Linked DNA regions of Filimonas effusa. The protein of the gene in region 1 interacts with the protein of each later gene in a pairwise test. Links are inferred from orthologs where the notes say so. Each region holds a gene or a part of one and is shown in the gene's direction. Other genes may lie near its edges. The genes, in order: ribD and accC.

Evidence for each region.
Region 2: the proteins of ribD (region 1) and accC interact in binary tests that used the Escherichia coli proteins (3 or more experiments, as listed by UniProt). The link is inferred for Filimonas effusa from one-to-one orthologs.

Annotation. Positions count from the first base shown.
Region 1 is NZ_SDHZ01000001.1:5,972-9,291, forward strand. Bases 263-3,253 are described here. They hold ribD (bifunctional diaminohydroxyphosphoribosylaminopyrimidine deaminase/5-amino-6-(5-phosphoribosylamino)uracil reductase RibD), read left to right. Parts: upstream 263-1,189; coding sequence 1,190-2,317; downstream 2,318-3,253. Other genes in these bases: ESB13_RS00035 (ExbD/TolR family protein), read left to right, coding at 263-275; prmC (peptide chain release factor N(5)-glutamine methyltransferase), read right to left, coding at 284-1,144; ESB13_RS00050 (IMPACT family protein), read left to right, coding at 2,323-2,928; ESB13_RS00055 (3-hydroxyacyl-CoA dehydrogenase family protein), read right to left, coding at 2,931-3,253. Also shown: more of ESB13_RS00035, read left to right, coding at 1-262; more of ESB13_RS00055, read right to left, coding at 3,254-3,320. UniProt on the Escherichia coli protein: Converts 2,5-diamino-6-(ribosylamino)-4(3h)-pyrimidinone 5'-phosphate into 5-amino-6-(ribosylamino)-2,4(1h,3h)-pyrimidinedione 5'-phosphate.
Region 2 is NZ_SDHZ01000002.1:169,757-173,081, reverse strand. What follows is about bases 110-3,105. They hold accC (acetyl-CoA carboxylase biotin carboxylase subunit), read left to right. Parts: upstream 110-935; coding sequence 936-2,276; downstream 2,277-3,105. Other genes in these bases: ESB13_RS12080 (glutamine synthetase III family protein), read right to left, coding at 3,001-3,105; ESB13_RS12085 (hypothetical protein), read right to left, coding at 2,396-2,800; accB (acetyl-CoA carboxylase biotin carboxyl carrier protein), read left to right, coding at 361-849; efp (elongation factor P), read left to right, coding at 110-178. In the rest of the region: more of efp, read left to right, coding at 1-109; more of ESB13_RS12080, read right to left, coding at 3,106-3,325. UniProt on the Escherichia coli protein: This protein is a component of the acetyl coenzyme A carboxylase complex; first, biotin carboxylase catalyzes the carboxylation of the carrier protein and then the transcarboxylase transfers the carboxyl group to form malonyl-CoA.

The DNA of each region.
Region 1 (3,320 bases):
GGGTCAACAACCCCAAAGGCCAGAAAGATACCAAGGCTAAACAAACCATTGTTGTTTCCATCGACAAAGACCAGAATATTTACCTGGGGCAATCTCCTGTTGCGATAAACATGCTCGATTCTCTCCTCAAAATGGAAGTTGATAAAGCACGTCCTAATGTAGATACGCCTTCCGTTGTGATTAATGCCGACACTATCTCCCATTACGGAGAGGTTTTCCGCATTATGCAAGCCGCTAAAAAAGCAGGAGCCAGGGTAGTAGCAAACGTGAAATAGTTTGTGAGCTACCGGGCAATAAATCTGGCCCGTATCATTCTGTCTTTTTCCTGCAGATCCTTTCTTAAAGTAATTTCGGAGAACTGCATTTCTTCCAGCAAAGCGATCATTTCTTTTCCCAGTGCTTCATTGATCTCGAAGTAGAGACTTCCGCCGTTAGTAAGATGCTTTCCTGCAAACGCAGTGATAGCGCGATAGAAAAGCAGCGGATCATTATCCGGAACAAATAGTGCGCGCGAGGGCTCATATGCCAATACATTCTGAAACATATCGGCTTTTTCGAGCATTCTTATATAAGGCGGATTACTTACAATACAATCAAAAACAGGCAGGCTGCCTGAAGCTTTCTCATTCAATATATCTATCAGGTGAAATTGTATGCTGGTTTTATGAGTCGCTGCATTTTGTTTTGCCACTTCCAGTGCGTCTCTTGAAATATCAAGCGCATGCACCTCACTGTTGTTTAATAGCCTGTGAAGCAATAAAGGGATACAGCCGCTGCCAGTGCCGATATCCAATAGTTTGATCCCTGCTTTGCCCTTATAATCTTCAGCGATCCATTCCACAAGCTCTTCTGTTTCGGGACGGGGAATGAGTACACGTTCATCTACATACAGCTTTAACGGGCCAAACCACGCTTCCCCCAGCACATATTGAACCGGCCGGTGCTGTAGTAAAGCCTCAAGATATTGGGTGTACGTATCCAGCTGCGGAGCGCTCAATGGGCGGTCGCCTTTTGTTAAGCGTTCTGTTTTACTATAGCCCGTAAGTGCCGTCATTACCCAATGTGCAATAGCAGTTGCTTCACGCGCCTCGTAAATGCCTGAAAGCCCGGTTAACATATGTTTATAAGCCTCCTGTATACTCATGCTGCAATGTTACCACCATTTCAAGTATTTTTGCGCCGTTATTCAATGAGCACGCACGAATTATATATGCAGCGCTGTATTCAGCTGGCCCGCCTCGGCGCAGGCCAGGTGGCGCCCAATCCTATGGTAGGCGCCGTGCTGGTATATGAGGACAGAATCATTGGAGAAGGTTACCATGCAATATTCGGACAAGGACATGCCGAAGTGAATTGTATCAACAGCGTGGCAGCAGAAGACCGTTATCTGATCCCGCTCGCTACCATCTATGTATCACTCGAGCCTTGTGCCCATTACGGAAAAACGCCACCCTGTGCCGATCTTATCATTGCCAACCGTATCCGTACGGTGGTGATAGGAAGCCGTGACCCGTTCCTTGCAGTTAACGGTAAAGGCATTGAAAAACTGCAGGCCGCAGGCATCAGCGTTGTCACAGGTGTTCTTGAAAAGGAATGTCTCGACCTCAATAAACGTTTTTTTACTTTTCATACACAACAACGTCCTTATTTCATTTTAAAATGGGCGCAAACGGCCAATGGCGCCATTGGATCGGGCAGCGACAACCGCCTGCTGATTTCAAATGACTTCACGAACCGTATCGTCCACCGCTGGCGTAATGAAGAGTCTGCAATCCTGGTAGGAACCAATACTGCGCTGGCCGATGATCCGTTGCTTACAAACAGGTTATGGTATGGCAAAAGCCCTGTCCGGCTGGTAATTGATACCAACCTGCGTTTGCCTAAAACCCTGAAATTATTGAGTGAAGGCCCTCCAACCATCATATTTAATTACCTGGACCACTCCGATAACCTCGATGCTGTTACTATCCGGACAGCACAACAGGCTTTAGCAGCGGAAAGATCAACACCGCATATAGCAACAGGCAATAATGTGTTTTATTATCGCCTGGAAAAAGACGAGCCCTTATTGCCCCAGATCAGCTACGCCTGTTTCAGGCTCCAGTTGCTGAGTGTACTGGTAGAAGGTGGCGCTTTCCTCCAGCAGCGCTGTTTAAACGAAGGTTACTGGGATGAAGCCCGTGTTATCACCAACGATCAGTTGATGGCTCCGGGCGGCTTAAAAGCCCCGGAATTACCAGCGGCCCTGCATGTTGGCACCACACGTTTTTTGAACGATAGAATAGATTTTTTCCTTAAACCCATAAACGAGAACTAATACCTATGGCGGAAGCGGCCTTTTTTCAGACGATAGCACAAATGACCACAGCCGAGTACAAGGACAAAGGAAGTCGCTTCCTCGCCTTTGCTTTCCCTATAGCAACAGTCGACGATTTTAAGGAAAAATTGCAATGGCTGAAAAAGGAACATCCCAAAGCCGTTCACCACTGTTTCGCCTATCGTATTGGTCTCGATGGTAATAATTTCCGCGTAAGCGACGATGGTGAACCCAGCGGCTCCGCCGGCAAACCAATGCTTGGCCAGATCGATAGTAAAAAACTGACCAATGTAGCCGTAATTGTCGTGCGTTACTTTGGTGGTACCCTCCTGGGCGTTCCCGGCCTTATCCAGGCTTACAAGACTGTAACGGTAATGGCGCTACAACTCACGCCGGTGATTCAAAAGCCTATAGAAGTGCTTTACGAACTTCAGTTCGATTATACCCGCATGAATGAAGTGATGACGCTGGTAAAACAACTTGACTGCAGCATTGCCGGTCAGCAGGAACAGCTCTTCGTACTGCTCACCATCGGCATCCCCAAAGCAAGGTTGGAAGAAGCGCTCTACCGCCTTAAAGACATGCACTATGTAGCCCTCCGTAAAGTATAATTCTAATACCTGTAAAATCCTTCTCCACTCTTAACACCCAGTTTGCCTGCTGTAACCATATTTACCAATAGGGGACAAGGGGCATATTTAGGCTGTCCAAATCCTTCATGTAACACCTTGAGGATGCTCAGGCATACGTCCAGTCCTATGAAATCAGCCAGCTGTAAAGGCCCCATCGGGTGAGCCATTCCAAGTTTCATAACGGTATCGATTGTAGGAGCGTCTGCTACGTTTTCATATAGGCTGCAGATAGCCTCATTGATCATGGGCATCAGAATGCGGTTGGCGATAAAACCCGGGTAATCAGCTGCTACACAGGGAGTCTTGCCTAGCTTAAGCGTTAAAGCCGCAATGGTGTCTGTAACAGCTTTGGCCGTGGCGTAACCATTGAT
Region 2 (3,325 bases), on another replicon or contig:
TGTGGTGCAGGTTACCTATTGTGAGCCAGGTTTACGCGGCGATACTGCTACGCGTGCTTTAAAGCCTGCTACAGTTGAAACAGGAGCTACTGTAAACGTGCCTTTGTTCGTGAACGAAGGTGAGATCATCCGTATTAATACGAAGACCGGCGAGTACGTAGAGCGTGTAAAAGATTAAGCCGATACAACAGATATACAAAAGGATAGCATTTGCTATCCTTTTGTCGCATTATTCATTTAGTTCGGGAAAACATCCCTCTTTTGGCAAAAAAGCTATTATTATGTGAAAATTGCCTATTTTGCCACCCATTTTTGCTTAAAACGAGGTAAAAAAGCAATAAAAACCCCAAAAATCATTATATGGACTTCAAACACATTCAGGAACTGATCAAGGTTATTAATAAAAGTAACATCGGGGAGATTAGCATTGAGGAGAAGGACTTTAAGATAACCATCAAGCAGAAAGAAGACCAGGTGCAGACTGTCTTCGCCGCCCCTGCTGCTCCTGTATATGCTGCAGCTCCGGCTGTGCCACAGCAATTAGCTGCGGCTCCTGCTGCCGCTTTGCCGGCTGCAGAAGCTGCCCCGGCTGCCCCTAAAACCGATAACCTGATTACTATTAAAAGCCCTATGATCGGTACTTTCTACCGTCGCGCTTCACCCGATAAACCACTGTTTGCCGAAGTAGGAACCGAAATCGCTCCCGGTAAAGTGATCTGCATTATCGAAGCCATGAAACTGTTCAATGAAATTGAAAGTGAAATAAGCGGCAAGGTTGTAAAAGTACTTGTTGATGACGCTAGTCCTGTTGAATACGATCAACCTTTATTCCTGGTAGAACCCGCGTAAGAATGTAGAATGTTACAGTAGTATACTGCCAGGCAGTCACTACAGCATTTGACATTTGCATTTATCCTTCAAAATAAATAATAGTCGTGTTTAAAAAAGTACTGATAGCCAATCGGGGTGAAATAGCATTACGTGTTATCCGCACGTGCCGCGAAATGGGCATTAAAACGGTAGCGGTATATTCTACTGCCGATAAAGACAGTCTTCATGTAAAGTTCGCTGATGAGGCAGTATGTATTGGAAAGCCTCAAAGCAGCGAATCTTATCTCAATATTCCCCATATTATGGCTGCTGCTGAAATCACGAATGCCGATGCAATTCATCCGGGTTATGGTTTCCTCGCAGAAAACGCCAAATTCGCACAGATCTGTGGCGACCACGGTATTAAATTTATAGGCCCCACTCCCGAAATGATCAATTCTATGGGTGATAAGATCACCGCAAAAGAAACGATGATCAAAGCAGGCGTTCCCTGTATCCCCGGTAGTGACGGCTTGTTAGGAAGCCTGGAAGAAGCAAAAGAACTTGCTAAAAATCTCGTTGGTTATCCTGTTATCCTTAAAGCTACTGCAGGTGGCGGAGGTAAAGGTATGCGTGTGGTTTGGAGCGAAGAAGAAATGGAGCGCGCTTACAACACCGCTAAAACCGAGGCTGCCGCTTCTTTTAAGAATGATGGCATCTACATGGAGAAATTCGTGGAAGATCCCCGTCACATCGAGATCCAGGTAGCCGGTGACCGCTATGGCACCGTATGTCATCTCAGCGAGCGCGACTGCTCTATCCAACGCCGTCACCAGAAGCTGGTAGAAGAATCTCCTTCTCCGTTCATGACACCCGAATTACGCCAGCGTATGGGCGAAGCAGCTATCAAAGCTGCATCCGCTATCAACTACGAAAGCGTCGGTACCATTGAGTTCCTGGTCGATAAACACAGAAATTTCTATTTCATGGAAATGAACACCCGTATTCAGGTAGAGCACTGTGTTACGGAAGAAGTGATCAACTTCGATCTTATTAAAGAACAGCTGAAAATAGCAATGGGCGAAAAGATCTCCGGATTGAACTATGAACCCCAGATGCATGCTATCGAATGCCGTATCAACGCCGAAGACCCGTATAACGATTTCCGGCCTTCACCAGGCAAGATCACCGTATTACATACGCCCGGAGGCCATGGCGTACGCGTCGACAGCCACGTTTATGCAGGTTATGTGATCCCTCCTTTTTACGATTCTATGATTGGTAAACTTATCACTATTGCACGTACGCGCGAAGAAGCCATCGATACCATGTACCGCGCGCTGAGCGAATACGTGATCGAAGGCGTGAAAACTACCATTCCATTCCACTTACAACTGATGCAGAACGAAGATTTCAGAAAAGGTAACTTCACTACCAAATTCCTCGAAACTTTCCAGATGCAATAATAATTTATTGATGATACAAGAAGAGGTTGGCCTGTTTAAGACCAACCTCTTTGCTTTTATGCCATTCTGTAACCAAATGCCATGGGGGGCTGTACGTGAAACGTATTAAAGCGCTGATATTAACGCTGGGGCTGTTGCCTGGGGCCGCGTCCACCACCGGGCCTCATCATACGACCCATCTGGTTTTTTTGGTAGGTTTCGTAGCGAACATACTCTTCTTCAGAAAGAATAGCTTTCACCTTTTTGTTTGATTCCTCCTGGAGTTCCTTCATCTTAGCCATTTTAGCATCACGGTCAGAAGACTGATCCTGGAAGATCTCTCTTCTCTTGCTACTGGTTTCTTCGAGGATATCGGCTACTTTATTGGCTTTATCATCGCTCAGCTGAACAGAATCCTTCAGGTTTTTGAGGATCATCTCTTTGCGTTGAGCCGGATTGCCGCCACCGCCGCCTGGGCGTTGTGCATAAGCGCTGCCTGAAGCCAATGCTACCAGGACAACAAGGGCTACCATCATCTTTTTCATAACTGACTTTTTTGTATTGCAGTTGGTTGTAACTGCCTTATAAATTTACATCTTCCCAGCTTCTACCGCACGCTTCGTACATCCCGATTCGGCGAAAAAGGGGTGTTTGGGGGGCAAACGGCAAACCATACCTGGAATAAAAAAGCCCATATCTTACGATACGGGCTTTTCTATAAAACCGATGATAATTATAGCTGCTATTAGCGCAACAGGAGCATTTCCCTGTATTTGGGTAAGGTCCAGTCTTCGTCGCTAACCAGGTGTTCCAGTTTGTCAACATGGTAACGGATCTCGTCGAAGAACTTCGCTTTAACTTCTGCTTCGTAAGCAATTGCTTTTTCGCGGGTATTGGTGAGGTTGTTCGCAGCTTTTCTTGCCTCAACCATTTCATTTACTTTGGTGTAAATGATGTTTACACGCTCAGAGATCTCTTTCAGCAATTCTACTTGCGTAGCATAGGCGGCTTCTGGTAAACCAGCAGCTTTCAGGCTGTTGATATTGGTTGCCAGGCTTGTCTGATATTTG